4 regions of the Dialister sp. i34-0019-2H8 genome follow, and region 2 is predicted to be linked to each of the others. Evidence: riboswitches for the same ligand, from Rfam matches in the RefSeq annotation. Region 2 holds a riboswitch; each other region holds the start of a gene.
The links. Region 2 has a riboswitch for cobalamin ahead of ACGG9R_RS03490 (autotransporter outer membrane beta-barrel domain-containing protein). Riboswitches for the same ligand answer to the same signal wherever they lie in the genome.
Positions count from the first base shown of each region.

Region 1: linked by a shared signal. The riboswitch ahead of ACGG9R_RS10690 (TonB-dependent receptor plug domain-containing protein) and the one ahead of ACGG9R_RS03490 (autotransporter outer membrane beta-barrel domain-containing protein) in region 2 are both predicted to bind cobalamin.
Region 3: linked by a shared signal. The riboswitch ahead of ACGG9R_RS05750 (hypothetical protein) and the one ahead of ACGG9R_RS03490 (autotransporter outer membrane beta-barrel domain-containing protein) in region 2 are both predicted to bind cobalamin.
Region 4: linked by a shared signal. The riboswitch ahead of ACGG9R_RS05285 (TonB-dependent receptor plug domain-containing protein) and the one ahead of ACGG9R_RS03490 (autotransporter outer membrane beta-barrel domain-containing protein) in region 2 are both predicted to bind cobalamin.

Region 1 covers NZ_BAABYQ010000001.1:2,459,490-2,464,455, reverse strand. Annotated here, with positions in the region: gene ACGG9R_RS10695 (ATP-binding protein) at 392-1,657, shown strand; gene ACGG9R_RS10690 (TonB-dependent receptor plug domain-containing protein) at 1,756-3,696, opposite strand; cobalamin riboswitch at 3,789-3,972, opposite strand; gene rnhA (ribonuclease HI) at 4,187-4,951, opposite strand.
Region 2 covers NZ_BAABYQ010000001.1:859,422-864,387, forward strand. Annotated here, with positions in the region: gene ACGG9R_RS03485 (autotransporter outer membrane beta-barrel domain-containing protein) at 1-3,068, shown strand, start outside; cobalamin riboswitch at 3,297-3,468, shown strand; gene ACGG9R_RS03490 (autotransporter outer membrane beta-barrel domain-containing protein) at 3,602-4,966, shown strand, end outside.
Region 3 covers NZ_BAABYQ010000001.1:1,334,366-1,339,331, forward strand. Annotated here, with positions in the region: gene ACGG9R_RS05735 (FAD-dependent oxidoreductase) at 1-509, opposite strand, end outside; gene ahpC (alkyl hydroperoxide reductase subunit C) at 524-1,087, opposite strand; gene ACGG9R_RS05745 (hypothetical protein) at 1,520-2,488, opposite strand; gene ACGG9R_RS05750 (hypothetical protein) at 2,530-2,886, opposite strand; cobalamin riboswitch at 2,999-3,174, opposite strand; gene ACGG9R_RS05755 (DAK2 domain-containing protein) at 3,390-4,966, opposite strand, start outside.
Region 4 covers NZ_BAABYQ010000001.1:1,250,430-1,255,395, forward strand. Annotated here, with positions in the region: gene ACGG9R_RS05285 (TonB-dependent receptor plug domain-containing protein) at 1-2,082, opposite strand, end outside; cobalamin riboswitch at 2,469-2,626, opposite strand; gene ACGG9R_RS05290 (nitrilase-related carbon-nitrogen hydrolase) at 2,891-3,664, opposite strand; gene ACGG9R_RS05295 (NlpC/P60 family protein) at 3,782-4,531, opposite strand; gene ACGG9R_RS05300 (cation diffusion facilitator family transporter) at 4,666-4,966, opposite strand, start outside.

The DNA of each region.
Region 1 (4,966 bases), 1.6 Mb from region 2:
GTCCTGGGGAAACGCTGATTCAGTCTGACAACGATTGAATCAGTGTTTTCCTAGAAAAAAGGAGGCTTTCGAAAAAACGAAAGAGCCTCCTTCCTTTGCCTGACTGTGAATTTTTACCTGTCATATTTTATTCTTTTTGCGAAAGAAAAGCAAGTGGGGAACGTCGGGAGGGAAATTCACAGACTGAAAAGCAGACGCAATATTGCGTCTGCTTTTCAGTCTGTGATTTATATACAGAGTTATGCGTGCGTGGTATAATAATCATGAAAGAGCCGATACATACAGGATAAAAACCTGATTATACATTTCATAATGGGTAATTTCAAAAGATAGATGCACTGAAAATTAGACGTAATATTGCGTCTGATTTTCAGTGAAGAGGAGTGCTACGATGGAGTTCAAACGACAGAAATACATGGATGCGCTGGTGGAGCGCATGCACAATGGCATGATCAAAGTGGTGACCGGGATTCGCAGAAGTGGGAAGTCTTATCTTCTCTTCAATCTCTTTGTCCGTTACCTGATGCAGCAGGGAACGGCGATGGATCATATCCTCACCATGCAGCTCGACCGATGGGATATGCGGCGCTACCGAGATCCCGACATGCTCCTCTCTTGGATTCACGAACGCATGACGGATGAAGGGGACTACTATATCCTTCTCGATGAAGTACAGTTTCTCGATCACTTTGAGGAAGTGCTGAATTCCCTCCTGTATGAGTCACATGTGGATGTGTACGTGACAGGGAGCAATTCGAAATTTCTCTCCAACGACATACTGACTGCCTTCCGCGGGCGCGGGGACGAGATCCATGTCTACCCGCTGGTCTTTTCGGAATTCATGGAGCAGTACGACGGGGATATGTACCACGGTTGGGCTGACTACGCGACCTATGGCGGTCTTCCGCAGGTCGCGTCCATGAAGACAGAGCAGCAAAAGATCACCTACCTGCAGAGCCTCTTCAAGGAAACGTATCTGAAGGACATCCTGGAACGGCATAAGCTCAAATATCCGGAGGGGATGGAAGACCTGGTGAATGTGCTCGCCTCCTCTATCGGTACGCTGATGAATCCGACCAAGATCCTGGCGACCTTCCAGAGCCGCTTCCATTCGAAACTCAGCCTGAATACCATTCGCCAGTACATCGATTTCCTTGAAGAAGCCTTTCTGATACAGAAGGCCGTCCGCTACGATGTGAAGGGCAGAAAATATATCGACACGCCAGTGAAGTACTACTTCGAGGATGTGGGACTCCGAAATGCGCGGCTTGATTTCCGACAGGTAGAGGAAACGCACCTGATGGAGAATATCATTTACAATGAACTGCGTTGCCGCGGCTACCTGGTGGACGTTGGCGTAGTGAATCGGAGAATACTCGATGAAGAGAGTGGGCGGATGCTGAGCCGTCAGCTCGAAGTGGACTTCATCGCGAGTCTGGGAAATAAGCGATACTACATCCAGTCCGCCTTCCACTTGCCGGATGAGGAGAAGCTTCGTCAGGAGAAGGCCTCTCTCCTCGCCCTTTCAGATGGGTTCAAGAAGATCATACTCGTCAAGGATGTCATGCGCCCGCGCCGCGGTGATGACGGGATCCTCATTATGAGCGTCTTTGACTTCCTCCTCTATCCTCATGGGCTGGATGAGGTGTTTGCGTAGGGCAGCGGTTGCGGCGCAACGATGCACAATAAAAGCGATGAGATTTTTGTCTCATCGCTTTTATTGTGTGTGATGCAGTGCTCGCACATGCTTGCTTCTTAGAACTGGAATTGGAGGCCGATCTCGAAGTTGCGGCCGGGAGCGGAGTACCAGTATTGATACTTTGTTGGATCAGCATTCGGGCCGTAGGAGGTGCCGACATCAGTGTAGAACTGGTCAAAGATGTTGTTCACTCTGGCAAAGAGGGTGGCTTCTTTGGTGAACTGGTAGTTGGCAGCAATATCCCATACCCAGTAGCTAGAGTAGTCTTTCATGGTATCCTTTGTCGTGTATCGATCCATGATACCGCGTCCCCATAAGGAGGCAGTCAACTTGCTATTCTGGTAATTGATGCCGATATTAAGTTCATGCTTTGGAATGTTGGCATATACCGTGTTTTTGGTGGAAGAATCTGCGTTAATGTATGTGTAGCCTAAAGTGGCGCTGACATGTTTATTGAATTCTTTCTGCAGAGACAGATTGACGCCATTATTTTTGATTTTCCCAGAGTTTCCATAGTTAAAAGCGGCACTATCCCATCCGATGAGGTTGTCGGCACGCTGGGTGTAAATATTGAGTGTGCCGGTAAGGGTGGAATTGAACTTATGATTGACACCCATTTCTACGGTATAGCCCTTTTCTGGGTCCAAGTTGGGTGCATTTTTGCTCATATAGTACAGTTCAAGGAGTGAAGGCGCTCTAAAGAATTTTTTGTAATTGACATAATAGTTTGTGTTTTCACTGGCCTTGTAGCCAATGGAAAGGCTTGGGGAAGTATTATTTCCGTATTGGCTGTTATGTGTGATACGAATGCCTGGGGTTACATTCCACTTGTCTGTGATGTCCCATTTATCCTGCACATAGAAGGCAGTAGTGGTTACGCTGGCACCTTCTTCCGGAGACTCCTTAGCAGGGGATCCACCACCGTAAGAATATTTATAATGAGGAATCTCATCTTTGTACCAATCGAAGCCACCGATAATTGTTTGGTCGTTTCCTTTATAAGTGAGTTGATCGGAGATACCGGTGGTCTTCATGTGGATATCTGTATAGCCACTTCCATCTGCTATGTTTGTGAGGTTGTTATAGTTATCTTCGATGCGATTTTGATTTCTGTAGATTGAGAACTGATTAGAAACACGATCGCTGATTTTTGCGTTATATTGCAGGCTGATACGGTCATTATCTTTTTTACCGTGATCAGCTTGTGTGCTGGTAGTGCCGCCATCGGGGCGCGTATAGTCTAATTTATATTTTTCATAATTGAAAACGAGATTGGAGTCATTGCCAAAGTCATATCCAAATTTAGTGGAAATTGATTTCGCGTTCAAGTGATTGATGGTATGACGATCCCAGCCGTCCTTGTACGTGCCCTGTAATTCTTTGTGAGCATCTACTGTCCAGAAAAAACCATTGCTGCTACCTTCGTTATAGATACCATACTTTTCTCCATTATAGCTGGCACGGGAGAGATCGAGCTTTGTGTGTACCTGACCGTCTTCTGGCTTTTTTGTGATGATGTTGATGGCACCACCTTGCGCATCACTGCCGTAGAGAGTAGACGCGGCTCCTTTCAATATCTCAATATGGTCGATGGAGTTCATGTTGGTCAAGGTGCCTAAAGCGGTGGTTCTGCTCATAACACCATTGGTGTTGATTCTCATACCATCAACCATGATAACTACATTTTGGCTACCATTGATTGTTAGTGGATTGGTGAAAGAAATCTGGCTAGAGGCATTCTGAGAGCCAAGAGCGACACCGGGTACAGAACGAATAGCTTCGGTCACATCACTATAGTGTTTTGTGGCAATGTCCTTCGCAGTTACGACTGCGACATCCGCATTGGCGTCGATCTTCTTTTCCGGTGTACGGCTCGCAGTAACGACCACCTCATCTAACGAATAAAAATTCGGGGGGGTGCTTTCTGCCTGCACGCTAAAAGCGCCTGTGGTAAGCACAAGAGCTGCCAAAGACGCTGTCAAAATTTTCTGATTCATTTTACTTCCTCCTTTATCCCGTATGGATGGAAACTTGAAAACAACCTGCGCCATCTGCTTCCGGTATACATCGCACCATCCGCAGCGGATCAGTTGTCTTCATCAAAGAGGGCAGTTCTTCTGGCTCGGCGTCCTCGCCTGTCCTCGTCTTCCCGGTTTCCCAGTGACATCGTGAGGAGGGCTCAGCCTTACAGCGGCGGGACCGCGACGGATTTGCGCCGTCTTCTCTTTTTACTTTCAAAGATTTTTTGAAAGACCTTCTTTGATTCAATATAAAAATGCTGTATGTATTATACAGCATTCACGCAGAAAAGGGAAATGAAATTTTAATGATTGAGGGTTCAAGGTTCAAAGGGTTCCGGTGGCGGCTTCGCCGCATTTTAGATGACGGTATTCTCGTATCGTCAGCCTTCCCCTCGAGGGGAAGGTGCCCCGAAGGGGCGGATAGGGTACTGGCGGTATGAAAGAAAGTGGGAAGGAGCGTCCCCAGTCACCATTTCTTGAACTTCATCGCTTCGCCTTTCGCAAGGGTGTCGCACATTTCGTTGTACTTTGTCCCGACATGGCCTTTGACCCATTCGAAGGTGAGGCGGTGGGGCGTCATGACACGGTCCAGGGCTTTCCAGAGGTCCTGATTGGAGACGGGGGTCTTGGCGGCGGTGAGCCAGCCGTTGCGTTTCCAGTTGTAGAGCCAGCGGTTGGTGATGGCTTTCTGCAGGTACTTGCTGTCGGTGTGGAAGGTGATGGTGCGGCGGATGCCGTCATCCAGGAGCTTCAGTGCTTCGTAGGCGGCGCGGAGCTCCATGCGGTTGTTCGTAGAGGCGGGCTCGCCGCCGGAGAGGGTGAGGAGCTCGCTGCCCTCGGCAGTGAGGAAGACGGCGGCAAATCCGCCGGGCCCATTGGGGTTCACGAGGCAGGAGCCGTCGGTGTAGATGATGAGTGTCTCGGGGAGGATGATGCGCTCGGTCTTGCCGTCGTAGGAGATGCAGCTGATGTCCATGGGTTCGGCGTAGGCGGGGTATTTCTTCTCGAGTGTTTCGATCGTTGGTGCGGGCTTTCTGGGGATGGCCGCATGGACTGCGGCTTTCGGCGGCGGGGCGATGGGCTTGCCGTACCAGGCCTCCGCTTCGGCTTGGGTGGCAAAGCCTTTGTAGATGGCTCCGGGAAATCCGGTGACTTCTTTCTGGCAGTCGCTCCAGCTGTAGTAGACGCCCGCATGGTGTCCGCGCTTGACGACGTAGTATTTCTTGGGCATGGGGTTCCTTTCGGG
Region 2 (4,966 bases):
ATGTCAGCATTGATAATTACAATGGAAATACCTTTGTAATTTATAAGCACAATGAAGCGAACCCGTTGATCTTGACTGGCGGTAAAGTGACCATCAAACACGCTGATGCGGGATCTTCTATCACCATGAGTACTGATAACACTGGCATCGATACAAACAATATCTATGCAGTCGACAGTGTGCTTAGTGCATTGGCAGAAAAGCTTACCTACAGTGGTTATATCGGTAAAGCGGAAGATAACCTCAAAGGATATGTACAGATCGCGGAAGGTCTTACCGCTCGCTCTGCGGCTAAAGCTACAGGCAATATTCAGTTCAGTGAAAAAACCGGACAGGGGAGCTTCGACAAGGATAGCCTGGCACCGTCTATTTCCTACCCGAGCGAACAGGGGAGCAGCGAATTTGGTACCGCTATTACCGGCGATAAGAGCAAAGATACCGAATACCTCAAGAAAGGCGTCCTCAGCACGGACACTGGGGAATATACCTTCACCAAAGAAAGCAATACCATCACTGGTAACAACCAAGCCATTGCCGGTGGTGCATGGCTTGGAAAGGTTACTGCAGCCGTATCTGGTGGACAAGGAATCAACACCATTATCCATGCAAATCGCAACAAACTGCAGATTTCCGAAGATGGCAGCCAGGGGCGTAATGGAACTACAGGCATTTCTGCCATTGGATTGGGAGAGGACAAGCCAGAGAAATTGGGCAAAGTCACTATCAAAGATGCGGGTAATATGACTATCACCACGCGTGGCAGCGGTGTCACAGCTGGGCTCTTTGCGAATAGCAGCGGTGAGATTTACATCGATAATGCAGGAAAAGATGCTAATGGTAACGACTATGTCCTAAAAATTGACAGTAAATCTAAGGCCAAGGCAAGTGGCGTGGGCATCAAGACCATGAATGGCGCGAAAGGTACCAGCAAGATCACTGTGACTGGATTGGTCGATGTGGTGGCTGACGGCAAAGCAGATGAAAATGGGTTTGCTGCGAATGAAGCGATCAGTGCTGTAGCGTCCACTATAGATATCGGCGGTGGCAATATCGCAGCTATTAATGGTGCCTGGGCGGCCATCCGCGCCTATGGTGAGTTTGTGACGCAGAATACAGGTACAGTCTATGTCAATGTAAAGCGAGACGATAATGGCAAGATGGTCGGTGCCGGAAACAATAAGACCACCATCACCGGTGATTTCGTGACCAATGGCGGTATGGGTACCAAGGGGCAGATCAATGTCGGGCTCAATGGCAAAGACTCCTTCTGGGAAGGTAACTATGCGGATACCAGAGGATATGGCGTGACGCAGGGGCAGCTTGGTGCGGTCAACCTCTTTATGAAGGATGGAGCCCATTGGAAAGGCTTCGCTAACGGTGCCGTCAACGCTAATCTTGAAGGGAAAGACACGTATTGGTACGGCTTCGCCACCAGCGAAAACACCCAGCTCACACTGAAAGATGGTGCCACCTGGATCAATGCCATCACGCCAGATCAGCTGGATCAGAGCGGCAAACCGGTAGAAAGTCACATCGGATACCTCACTAGTGACAATGGCTTTATCGATATGACTGGGCGTAAAGTCTTTGTTGCATCCAGCAAGAGTCTCTCTGGATCCACCACCGGTGACGGTGCTTCTGCTATTACCGAAAGTGAAAATGGCATCACTGGCAACCTGACGATCAATGACTACAGCGGCTCTGCTACCATCCTCTACAGAAGAGACGCAGCAAGTCCGACAGATGTCCTTGGCGGGAATGTTACCGTGAAGAAAGCGGCGGATAATTCTGTTATCAATCTTCGTACGGATGGAGAGGGGCTTGATTACCATGATACCGATACCCTGCTGAAAACCTTCAAGAATCTGGCAAATAAACTCTACTACACTGAAAAAGTAGAAGACAAGGCAGATACTGCTGAGGTAAAGGCTGGGATGCTGGCAGGTGAAGGAGATGTTGTGACAGATACCACGCTGAATTTGGCTGATCATCTGAAAGGCACAGTAGGTATTAACGAAGGGCTGACCAATACCTCTGCTACTGTCAAACTGGCAGATATTATCTTCCAGAAAGATCATCAGGGTCAGGGAACCATCAAGATGGATCCATCGTCAATCAAGACGGGAGATAAATCGAACATCATCTACGGTGATAAAGAAACTGCGATGATGCGTGGTGCAAAGAGCGCAATGACCACCTCCATGCTCTCCTGGAGAAGCGATATGACAGATATGACCAGCCGCGTCGGTGATCTTCACTATGGCGCTGAGGATGGTATCTGGGCAAGAACCTTTGGCGGCAAAGTCAAGTACGACAAAGACAATGCAAAAGTGACGAACAGCTTCTGGGGAGCGCAGATCGGTGCGGACAAACTGCAGAAGAATGGCTGGCATGTCGGCGGTGCCTTCGACTACAATAAGGGCGATGCCAAGTATGACAAGGGCGGTGAAGGAGATCCGAAGCTCTATACCTTCTCCCTCTATGGCAGCAAACTCTTTGATGATGGGCAGTATCTGGATGTCGTAGCGAAAGTCGGACATACCAGCAATGACTATACGGTGTACAATGACAGCGGGTACAAGCTCGATGGGGATTACAGCGCGACTGGTTACGGTATTTCGGCAGAATACGGCAAGCGGTTTGGTGGTGAGAAAGGATTTATTGAACCACAGGTACAGCTGACACTTTCGCGCCTTGGCAGTGCAGACTATGATGCCGTCAGCAACTATGCGGGGGGCAAGAAGATGCACGTCAGCCAGGACGGCATGACCAGCTGCATCGGTCGTCTGGGCGTCGCTGCAGGAAAGGCTACAGATAAAGGCAACTTCTATCTGAAGGCCAGCCTGCTTCATGAATTCAGCGGGAAGACAACGAGCACCTTCAGTGCAGAAGGAGAAGCTACTTCCAGCGTTGATCAGGACTTCGGCGATACTTGGGCAGAGCTTGCTCTTGGCGGCACCTACAGACTGTCGCCATCCAGCATGCTCTATGCGGATGTCACGAAGAGCTTTGGCGGTGATTATGAAGTACAGTGGAAGGCCAATGTGGGTGTACGCTTCACCTTCTGATGCTTTTGATTTCGATAGCTCATCTCTGATCGTATAACAAAAAACTCGTGAATCGTAATGAGATTCACGAGTTTTTTTATATTAAGTTGCATTAGTTGTTGGAATCAAATAACCAGCAACTTACAACAATCAACAATTACTCATCCGCTATCTTATCAGTTGAAAAAGTGAATGAGAAGCTACTGCATTAAAGATTTTCAAATGTTTTTAATTTTCTCGTTGACTGTATGATAATCATACGGAATATCATTTCCTTAATGAAATGGTATGGGGAATGCTGGTGTAAATCCAGAACTGTCCTGCAACCGTATGGGGAGAAGGTTCATTGCACGTCTTTCACAAAGAAATGAATTCATCGAGGAACTAAGTCGGAGTGCCATGCTTTTTCGTAACTATCACATCATGATGGTGTTCAAAGATCTGCGAGGTATGGGTCGGATAGAGTGATATTTCTTTTGTGATGCTCAAAATCCGGTCTATACTTGGTAGCTTTTTTATTTAATCAGTATATCTGAGAGAGGAGTGCATGATTTATGAAAAAGGAAATGAAAAATTGGCTTCGCAGTAGCATTGTTTTGGCTTTGGCGGCGGGTGCCTTGGTCGGAGGTTCGTCTGTGCAGGCGGCTAATACGTATGATATGACCCAGGGGGAGTTTCTGACCAATGGACTCAATTATACGACTACGAACACGTACCAAGATAGGGATACATTGATTTATAAATGGGATGCACAAAACAAGAAAATCATTGGGGGAAATGTTAGCGTTGGTCAAGATGTCTTGAATTCATCTTATGATGGTGTCAATGTGAATCTGGTGATTGATGCATCAGATTTGTCGAGTATGAGCAACGATGATGTCAAAGAAGCTATGACGCAGTTGGCCTCTAAAATTAAAAATTATGCAGAGACTAACCGATATAGGCTGACTGCCTATGTACAAGTACGAGAAGGATTGACCGCTTCTTCCAAGGTTCTTCGTTCTTATCAGTTGGAATACAAAACTCCTGGTTGGGGTGATCCAGATCAAGAAATCAAACCAGATGCAAATGTCGGAGATCTAGCGGAGGGTGTCTTTGCCACTCCTATTATCAATGGCGCAGCAGGCAGTGAATATGAATTTGATGAAAATGGGGTTTGGCGATATAAAGGCTTTAGAGGAGCAGTGGATGTTAATTTTACTACTCCCGCTACAGATAATGTGTATGCGGCTATTCGTACAGATGGGAAAGATACAGGAATTTCAAATCTGACGGAAAATAGTTCGTTCAATTCTACTTTACAGATGAATGCAGATGCGTCTTCTTTAGCTGATTCCAAAGCTTACTTGGCGTATAGTGGGACAGGAAATCAGGTCAGCGTGATTGCTGATGAATTGAATGCTACGGTCAAAGGGACGGAAGCAACTGGGATTTATGCAGGGCATGAAAATGGTGATACCACGAGTAAGGTAGTGGTTAATGGTGGCATTAATCTGACATTGGATGGTAAGAAAACTACTGGTGTTGAAGCAGGAAAGAATGGGGAAGTCTCCTTATTAACTGGTCAGAAGATTTATAATAGAACCAATACTGTTAGTATTGAATCACCCAATGGTCATGCCGTATATGCACATGACGGAGGCAAGGTTACTTTAGATGCTGTGAAAGTCAAGAAAGCAGATAAATCTGTCATTTGCGCAGAAAAAGGTGGCAACATCACATTGGGCATTGTAAGTGGATTAACAGATGAATCGATTAGTACAGATGACGATGCAGGTAGTCAGGTCTCTTTATCTGTGGATGGAAATTACACAGGGCAAGTGAAGGGGAATGTCAATGTAGCCTTTACTAAGGGTTCTACTTATAAGGCAGATAATGATAGCATTGGCACTGTGACTTTGAATGGTTCCACATGGGAT
Region 3 (4,966 bases), 470 kb from region 2:
TGGACTTTGCGACCATACTTAGTGAGGAAAAGGGCTTCCTCCACGGCTGCATACCCACCGCCAACAACAAAGATGTCCTTTCCGGTGAAGAACTCTCCATCACATGTCGCACAATAAGCGACACCATGCCCACGGAATTCTTTTTCGCCGGAAAATCCGGCAAGACGGGGATGCGCACCGGCTGCATAGATGATACCCATCGCCTCAAAATCTCCTCGATCGCTATGTACCACCTTTGTATCTGCAGTAAGCGACAGGCTCTTTACTTCTGCCGTCAAAAATTCTGCACCGAAGGCTTCAGCCTGACGCACCATTTCTCGGGTCAGTGCCTCCCCGTCCGTCTTATAAACGCCGGGATAATTCACCACTTCAGATGTGATCGTGATCTGTCCACCCATCTTCTCTTTTTCGATGACAAGGACATGAAAACGTGCTCGTGCCATATAAATAGCGGCGGAGAGCCCTGCCGGTCCTCCGCCTACTATAATGGCATCATATCGTTTTTCCATGATGCCGCTCCTTTTTATAATTTTCCAACCAGATCAAAGGACGGTTTCAGTGTTTTTGCACCTGGCTGCCATTTAGCCGGGCAGACTTCATCGCCATGCTCATATACGAACTGAGCGGCTTCGACCTTGCGAAGCAGCTCATCCGCATTGCGGCCGATGTTGCCTGCGCTCACTTCGTACAGTACGACTTCGCCCTTCGGATTGATGACAAAGGTACCTCTTTCTGTGAGGCCGGAGTCTTCGATGTAGATATCAAGCTCCTTAGACAGTTTACCGGTCGGGTCGCCGATCATCGGATACTCGACCTTGCCGACTGCCTGAGACGATTCATGCCATGCTTTGTGAACAAAGTGGGTATCGCAGGAAACAGAATAAATTTCACATCCGATTCTCTGGAAGTCAGCATACTTGCCCTGCAAGTCTTCAAGTTCGGTCGGGCACACAAAGGTGAAGTCCGCCGGATAGAAGAAGAGCACACTCCACTTGCCGAGAAGATCCTTATCGGTGACTTCGATGAAATCGTTCTGCTGGAATGCATTCAGTTTGAATTCGCTAATTTTTTTACCGTTGAGAGACATTTGGGATTCCTCCTTATAAGAAATACTCTCTCGTACAGGATTCGTATCGAACCCTCACGAAGCATATTTAACTTTCTGAATGTATTATAGCGGGTTATTCGAAAAATGTCAATATAGTATTTTGAAAATTTTCGATTTCAGGTATTTTTACCAGTTTAAGGGGACTACAGGAAAATGACAAAGAAAAATAATTCTATGCCTCACAGATTTAGGAGAATGCCGAGGAAATTACTGTTTGGTTTTATGCTTTGCCTAAGGAAACGCTGATTAAATCGCAGAGTCAAATTCTACAAGAATTTTTATACATAGCTTCGTCATAGCCTTCCTTAAATAGCTCGCTATTCTCGTTAGGTTATTCCTCGCTATGCATAAAAATTCAAGAGTAAAATCTGACAACGATTTAATCAGTGTTTCCTTAAAATGCCTGTGAAGTCAAACGCTGTGATATACTTGCGTTTCCCTTGCCCCTGTCACCAGTAACGCCTGCTTTCGTGCCTTCACTACCGCTTCGGTGAACGTATTCCCGAAAAGTTCATGCGTCACATAGTCCGGCTCGATGGCCTCGACGATCTCTCTGGCGGCTCTCGTACGAAACGGATCATGATGATCCAAAGAACATATATGACGCATCATGACCTGATTCGTCAGCGGAACCGGCATTTCTCGCCTGAACTGGCGGATATATGCTCCGGAAAGAGAGCAGGAGAGATGAATACCTTTCACGAGCGCTCTCATTTTCCCCAGCCGCTTCATGCATTCCCTGATATAGAGCGCGGCCTCTTTTTCGCTTTTCAGATCCGGATTCGTGATCATGAAATGTCCGCTGTCAAACATAAGGCCTGTATGAGCGGGATCATCCAGTCTTGTGAAAAAGTATTCCACCTTCTCTGGTTCAAGCCGGTAAAGCCCCGGCCAGAAGATATTTTCAAAGAGAATGAATACCCCGTCCGGGATCAGATCGCGGAAAGACTGATAGAGCTCTGCCGTCGCTGCCAGAACTTCTTCATCGGTATGGCGGAAGCGCCAGGAAAAGGCCTCTTCAGGCGTACTCTCCTGCACATGCCAGACCAAATAGCGGGGCTTCTCAGCCAGTGCTGCACGGATATTCGCACGGATGACCTGTATCCAGCCTTCTCTATCCTCTGCGCCATACATTTGGCGTATATTATCCTGATTTGTAAAAATTTCAAACAGACGATCCTTATTCCCTTCATAGAAATCCATCCAATAGGGCCAGTACCTGAGATGCGTTCCCACGGTGATTTGCAAAAATGGCGGACTCCCCGCCTGACTGCCATATATGAGGTTTTCCACCCCATCCAGACCTTCCGCATGGATAAGACGCGAGATCTCCTCCTCCCGGTCACCCGGCATACGATAGTAGCTGATCAGTTGTTTCATCGGAGTATATCCTTTTCTATGTATCTGACTGGAACAGTTTATTATTTATCAAAAAAGCGATTGTACACATCTACCGCTTCCTGTGCCTTTTTTACAGCTTTATTTCTGGCTTCTATGATGGCATTCGCACCATTTGTCGCTCCGTCAATGTAGTGCTGGCAGGCTTTCACATACAGATCCACCTCTTCTGCATATTTTTGAAAAGCGGCTACATCCTGGATCCCCTTCTCCGGCGGTACAGGCACTGGCGGAAGGATGGCATCCGGAGATGGATATGCCTCTGTCATCTGTGTCGCTGCCGGATCGACCTCCGGGCTCGTCTTCTCCTCCTCTGCAAAGACGCATCCCGCACCAAGAAGGGCGAAGCATAAAATAAAGGCACCCATTTTCTTTTTCATTTTCATTCCTCCTTAAAAATGAGAAATTCATCGCTGTAACACCTAAAAAAGCCGCACGAAGTCAGGATGGACTTCTCCATCCCAAGATCCTGCGGCCACTCTCTCGATGGCTTACGATCGGACTACATCTTTCAGGCGCTCTGACTTGGTTCCCTGCTCTCCCATGTCCGTGCGAAGGAATTGCCATGAGAAAACTCCCTATACAGTTGCGGAACAGTTCCGGAGTCTCACCGGATTCCCCTGTAAATATCACTCACTAACCTTTTCATAGGATATTCTTATTTCCCACTAATGTCAAGAGATTTTATTGTCCTATGATGCTGGAGGGCCGACATAAGCAGCCGATGCGTACTTTTCGATGGCTGTGCGTTATCCCTTCAAATCCTGATAACCTGAAGAAACGCTGATTCAATCGCAGCGTCAGATGTATTCGGTGTTTGTGTAAAGAACCTCATCATTCCCATAAAAAAAAAGCAGAGCTCTCGCTCTGCTTTTCATGTTCCTTATTCTGCTGCGATAAACATCGGATACAGCGGCTGGTCGCCTTCGTACATTTCAAAGGTGACATTCGGGTAGGCTTTTTCTGCCTTCTCGATCTCTTTCTGACAGTCTTCTTCCGAAAGGTCTTTTCCGAAGTAAATGGTGACGATCTCGGTATCTTCATCAATAAGTTCACCAAGTACCTGCATGAAGCAGTCGGAAAGCTCCGGTACAGAGATGACTTCACAACCTTTGACAAGACCCATGAAGTCGTCCTTGTGAATGGTGGATTCACCGACGATGCTGTCACGTACAGCGGTCGTGATCATACCGCTCCTGATGTCTGAAAGACGATCGGCCATGGCATCAAGATTTTCCGCGATAGTGGCCTTACCATCAAAAACCATAGCAGCTGCCAGCCCTTCCATCGGGTTCGTGGATGGTACGATATGGACTTTTTCACCAAGCATTTTCTTCAGCTGCTGCGCAGCAAGAATGATGTTTTTGTTATTTGGCAGGATGATATATTTCTCATACTGTCCATTTTCCATACCTGCCGAGAGTTCCTGCACGGATGGATTCATGGACTGGCCGCCGGAGACAACATCACAGCCTGATTTTTCGAAAAGCTCTGTCCAGCCTTCTCCAGAGACCACGGTCAGGACACCAAGCGGTTTCTTTTCCATCTTCTGCTGCTTTTCTTTATTTCTATGAAATTGGTCGACCATGTTATCACACTTGATGTCATGGAGCGTACCCCAGTCCGCTGCCATGTCCAGGACATGGCCCGGACGCTGGGCGTGGATGTGGACCTTCACCAGATTATCGCCCGCAGCGACGATCATAGATTCCCCCCAGGAAGAAAGCTTCTGGCGAACTTCACGAGCACTTACTTTGCATGGGCTGATGATGAATTCCGTGCAGTAGGGATACTCAATGGAGAAAGACTCTCCTTTTGCTTCCAGACGGCTGATGACCGGCTTCACATCGACTTCGATATCCTCGACTTTTCCGGTCAGACCATTCAGACAACCCATCAAAAAGAAGATCAGTCCCTGACCACCAGCATCAACAACATTCGCATCTTTTAAAATCTGCAGCTGCTCCGGCGTCTTAGCGAGTGCTTCTTCTCCCGCATCGATAGATGCTTCCAAAATTTTGCTGAAATCCGTTTCCACGCGGTATACATCATGTGTCCCTTTCGCAATGCCGCGAGCTACGGAAAGGATGGTGCCCTCCACCGGCTTGGTGACAGCACGATATGCATACAGGATACCGTACTGGAAAGCCTTGCTCATCTGTCCGCAGGAGGCAGTCTTCTTGCCATGCAGGCCACGGCTGATGCCATGAATGATCTGCGAAAGGATGACACCAGAATTTCCGCGTGCCCCCATGATAGCACCAGCAGAAGCTTTCTCAGCGATGATGCCAACCGGCTCTTCCGGGCTGACTTCCGCAATCATGCTGTACATGGACTTCAAGGTATTCAGCATGTTATTCCCTGTATCGCCATCCGGCACGGGGAAAACATTCAGCTGATTGATAATTTCATATTTCTTCTGGAAAAGCTGATACGCTCCTACCAGCATATTTTTGAAAC
Region 4 (4,966 bases), 390 kb from region 2:
GTCCTGTACCTGCAAATTCAATATTTTCTGCTCGAATTGATTTCGGATTTGCCAACTTGTCCATAAGCCAAAACTTTCTTCTGTGAAGTTTTTTAAAACAGCAGCCATATTAGAACCATCAATATTCAGTTTTTCATAGGAATAGTTGGCTTGAAATTCTAAGATTTGTCGATCGGATAACTTATAACTCCCATCCATTTGTAAATTATATTTGTTTGATGTGTATTCACTCCACGCCCTGAGTACAGAGTACATCCAAAAATTATCGGAAGCACTATTGCCCCAGTTCACATAATTTCCTTCTTCATCCCAAGGGTAATTGAGCTTGTTTTCTGCTCGATATTTTTTCTTCTGATGCTGGTAATCCACAAACCAGCCCCATTCCAGACGTCCGTTCTGCTGGCGGTTTTGCAGCATCATATTATAAGTATCTAATGTCTGCTTTTTGCTATCCGCCCACACTGAATCAAAGGTATCTGTTCCGATCCCTATATCATGTCCATTATCAGCGACAGACTCCAGCCCCCAGGTCGAGTCAGGAAGGTGTCTATTGATATGATCATAGGAAGCCTTCACCATCCAATTGTCATTCTGCCACTTAATTAAACTACTAATATTCTTCCTGTCGTTATATTTACGATGTCGTTCTGCTTTTTCTTTTTCCAGTCTTTTAAAGTTCTCTAAAGTGCGCTTCTTAGTATCCAAGTCATTCTTCTTTTTTTCATATTCTCCAGAAGTTTCTGGATCGAGGTCCTTCTTCGTATTATTCAATACATCGGCTTCACTTTTTATTTCATCAATTTTTTGATTTAGCTTATCTTTATATTCAGGATCAGTAGCTAATTTATCTTCAACTAATTTGGATACTTGTTTTTTTTCTGTGGCAAAATGTGAATCTTCAAAATACCCAGTTTTATTATCCCAGGAATCTTGCAAATTATATAATACTAAATTAGCTTGCGCCTCTTTATTTCGTTGAATAGTTTTTTTTGCTAGCTTAATTTGCCTTTCCGTCTTATATTTTCCCGAATCTATATTACTTTGCAATTTTTCAATATTTTTAGTATAGTTATCATACTCACGTTTAAAACGTTCGTCCGAATTATAATAATAAACCGTTGCAGAAGACTTTAGATTCTCATCAGCAAAAGAATTATCCCATTTAGAATACGTATCCCTTAATTCATCTTTTGCCTTTTGGGTATTCACTTCGATATATGAATTAATTAATCCACCATTCCGCACATAACCCAACCATCCTTCATTATCTACTTTCCCTGCACTATCAATATATTGATTCCTTACATTCTCAGATATATCGCCTCTTTTATACAAATCTTCTATATTATTTTTATTCCAATTATCTAATGTCAGACTATTCTCAATACTTTCGATCACGCTCGGATACTCATCTAAAACTCGTTGCACCTCTTTCTGATTTTTCGGATCATCATAGGAGTAATTATGATACGGAAAATCCCCTTTGGCTGCTTCATAGTTCAGGCCCACGAGTAAGCTGCCAGAGGCGAGCGGACTCACCACTTCCAGGCTGGCGCTCTTTCCCCCGAAAGAGGCTTTGCCGAGTTCTGCCGAGATATTCGCCTTTGTCGGTTTCTTTGTCACCACGTTAATGACACCGCCGATGAAGGTCCCGCCAAAACGAGCCGGGATATATCCGCGGTAAACTTCGATACGTTCAACATTTTTGACCGGAATGGTGGAGATATCGACAGCTGCATCACCGCCGAGGTTCGTCATGACACCATCGACAAAGACGCCGACCTGTGCTGCGGTAGAACCACGAACAGTGACGACGGTATATTGTCCCTTGCCATTCACTTCACGCACATGCACGCCTGGGACCATTTTCAGTAAATCAGGAAGATCCTTCTGCTCACCCTTATATTCTTCAGGACGAATGACCGTGACGGTACCTGGAGAGAGTTTGGATTCCCAATCCGGGCGTTTCGCTTCGACAGTGATTCCTGCCAGTTCAAATTCCGGAGCATCGGAAGCAGACAACGCCTCTGCTGCACCTACCCCCCCCCGAAAAATTGTTTGCGATGCTGCACAGCGTCGCAAACACGGCCGTACCTAAGATGTGTAAATAGTGTTTCCTATTCATCATATGTACCTCTCTTCCCTGAAGAAACGGTGCTTTCTCCTCATCACCGTCTCTCCGACCGATACAAAAAAGCCGCAGAAAAACAGGCTGTGCTGTGTACTCATTTCATGGCATCACAAAGCACGCTCTGTATCTGCGGCTATTCATTCGATAGCTTTTCGATTTTCAGGAAAATCATAGGTCTGATCTCGCAAAGAGGCTCTGCTGCGTGGTTTCTCCCAAGCGGTGCTCTTTTGAAGCCGTACATTCTTTTCATTTCTTTGTGAGGCGCTGCGCCTTTCACACGTTTTGCAAGCACGGCTTCGAGCAGTCAACCCATGTCCCTGACTTTGAACGAGCCAGGTTTCCTGCAGTAGAAACAGGCAGGCACTCTGACTGAGTTCCTCGCTTCTCATGTCCTCGTGACGGACTTGCCATGAGAGAGCTCCCCATACAGTTGCGGAACAGTGCCGGATTCTCACCGGCTTCCCCTGTCCTGTTTCCTATGTAGTTGTCGAATTATGTATCAGAAAATATAAGTGTGAGCTTTATCGTATCTTATAAAACACAAGTCAGCTCTTTTATCATTATAATGATACGACTAATAAAATGCAAGTGCACTCTAATAACTAAATAATAAATTATGTTTATAGCATTAATTTCAAGCGTGCTTTGTCTCTCTTTTATATCATCGCGCAAGCCTGACGCAGGAGCCTATGAAGACGCATAAAAAAACATCCGTATTTCTATAAAAGAAGTGCGGATGTTTTTCATGCCGGAAGTCTTTCATTGTTTCCCATATACAACGCCGGAAACGACGGAGAGCTTTTTCCCGAGATCTTTATATTTTTCCTCGTCATACTCGGCATAGCAGATCTCCTCGCCCTCGCCCGCCTCAGCGAGGACATGCCCCAGGGGATCGATGAAGCGGGAGTGGCCGCCTAGGACGACATCCTTATAGGTACCTGCCATATTGACGGCGCAGATGCAGATGCCGTTCTCGATGGCACGGGCAGCGGAAAGGACACGCCACTGGAGGATATGCTTCTTCGGCCAGGAAGCGGGCGCGAGGACGAGGGTCGTCCCGGCCTTTGCCATTTTTCTCCACATCTTTGGGAAATAGAACTCATAGCAGACAGCCATCCCCGTCTGGATGCCATGGATCCTTGTCTGCATGAGCGCATCCCCCGGATGAAAGAGCTGCGCTTCGAGGTATCCTTGGAAAAGATGCCGCTTGCTGTACTCTGCAATGCACTTTCCATCCGGTGCAAAGAGGAAGCCTGTATTCCGTATGATAGCACCGTGACGGATAGGAAGTGTCCCCGGAGAGAGCGTCACACGGTGCGTCCTTGCAAAGTCAGAGAGCTTTTCGAGAAGCAGAGCATGGCGGGAAAGGATATGCTCTTCGAAGTGATGAAAATTATAGCCGATCGTCCACAGCTCGGGGAGTACAAGAAGATCACTCTTTTCTGCCGCTTCTTCCATCATGGAAAAAGCACGACTGATATTTCTCTCCACGTCACCGGAAGCGGATGCCATCTGGATCATTGCGATACGCATGGAATACTCCTTAAAAACGAAAGAGGAGGCAGAGAAGGAGCCCTGCCGTATCAAAAAGGCTGTGAAGCCATCCTTCACAGCCTTTTGTAAGTCAAATGTAAGGGAAATGCCCGCCGATCACAGCACGCGATTGGCTCCCATGTAGCGATCATGCCAGTAACCGCTCTTCATGGTCGCGACCGCGACGCCCTGGCTGCTCGTGGCACTGATGAAGTAACCGTCACCGAGATAGAGCCCGGAATGAGAGATGCCTTCGGCATAGGTCTGGAAATAGACAAGATCCCCGGGCTTCAGTGCGTTGACAGATACCTTGCGGCCCGCACTATACTGTTCATCCGCTCCGCGGGGAAGAACGATGCCCTTCCGGTTGAATACGTACTGGATGAAGCCGGAGCAGTCGAAGCCTCTGGGTGTCGTGCCGCCAAACTGGTACGGTACGCCGACATATTTCTTTGCTTCTTCCATGATGGCTTTCACTGTCGAAGACATCGCGTTTTCATGGTGCCACTGAACGGTCGCATCATCGATGCCCATAAAAGCCTTGTGATTCGCCTCGTGTCCGGCCTTGCGTGTCGATTTCTCCGGCGCCCAGCTCATTGCCTTTCCCATCAGGGCTTTGTATGTCGCAGGCCCCACGATCCCATCGACATCCAAATGCTTTTTGAACTGGAATTTCTTGACCGCAGCCGAGGTCTGGCTGTTATAGTTACCGTCCGCTTTCAGGCGGTAGCCATTGGAGATCAGCCGACGCTGAATGTTCTGCACTTCCGGTCCTCTGGAACCCACCATGTAGTCTGCCATCGAAATCTGCCCCGCCCCGAAAGCAAGAAATCCTGCTAGGAGCAGTGCGCTGCACTTTTTCTTCATACGCTACACTTCCTTCATCCTATTTTCTTCTATCGCTATCCGTCTATTCGATTGTCAGTCTCAATTTCCTTTCTATTGTAACATAATTGTAAGAAATCGAAAAGGGGAAAACAGGAGAGGTCGGGCCTTCCCCGTCAATTCTTCTCTCCCTTGTCAAAGAGATCCTCACGGCTTTCTCCGTACACTTTTCCGCTGATGAAGTTCCGATCCACCATCATCTCGATGTGATAATGCGGATTGATCGAGAGAAGCTCTTTCTGGAGTGCCTGGTAGATTTCCCGATCTGTCTTTCGGCATGCGCCCTTGAGCTGGACTTCGAAGGAGATATGAATGGTATCTCCCTGTTCTTCGGCGAAGAAATCATGGTAGGACAAAGGCAGGCCGGAGCGGTAAATGGCTGCTTCCAGATCGCGCTGGTACTCGCCTTCCTTCGGA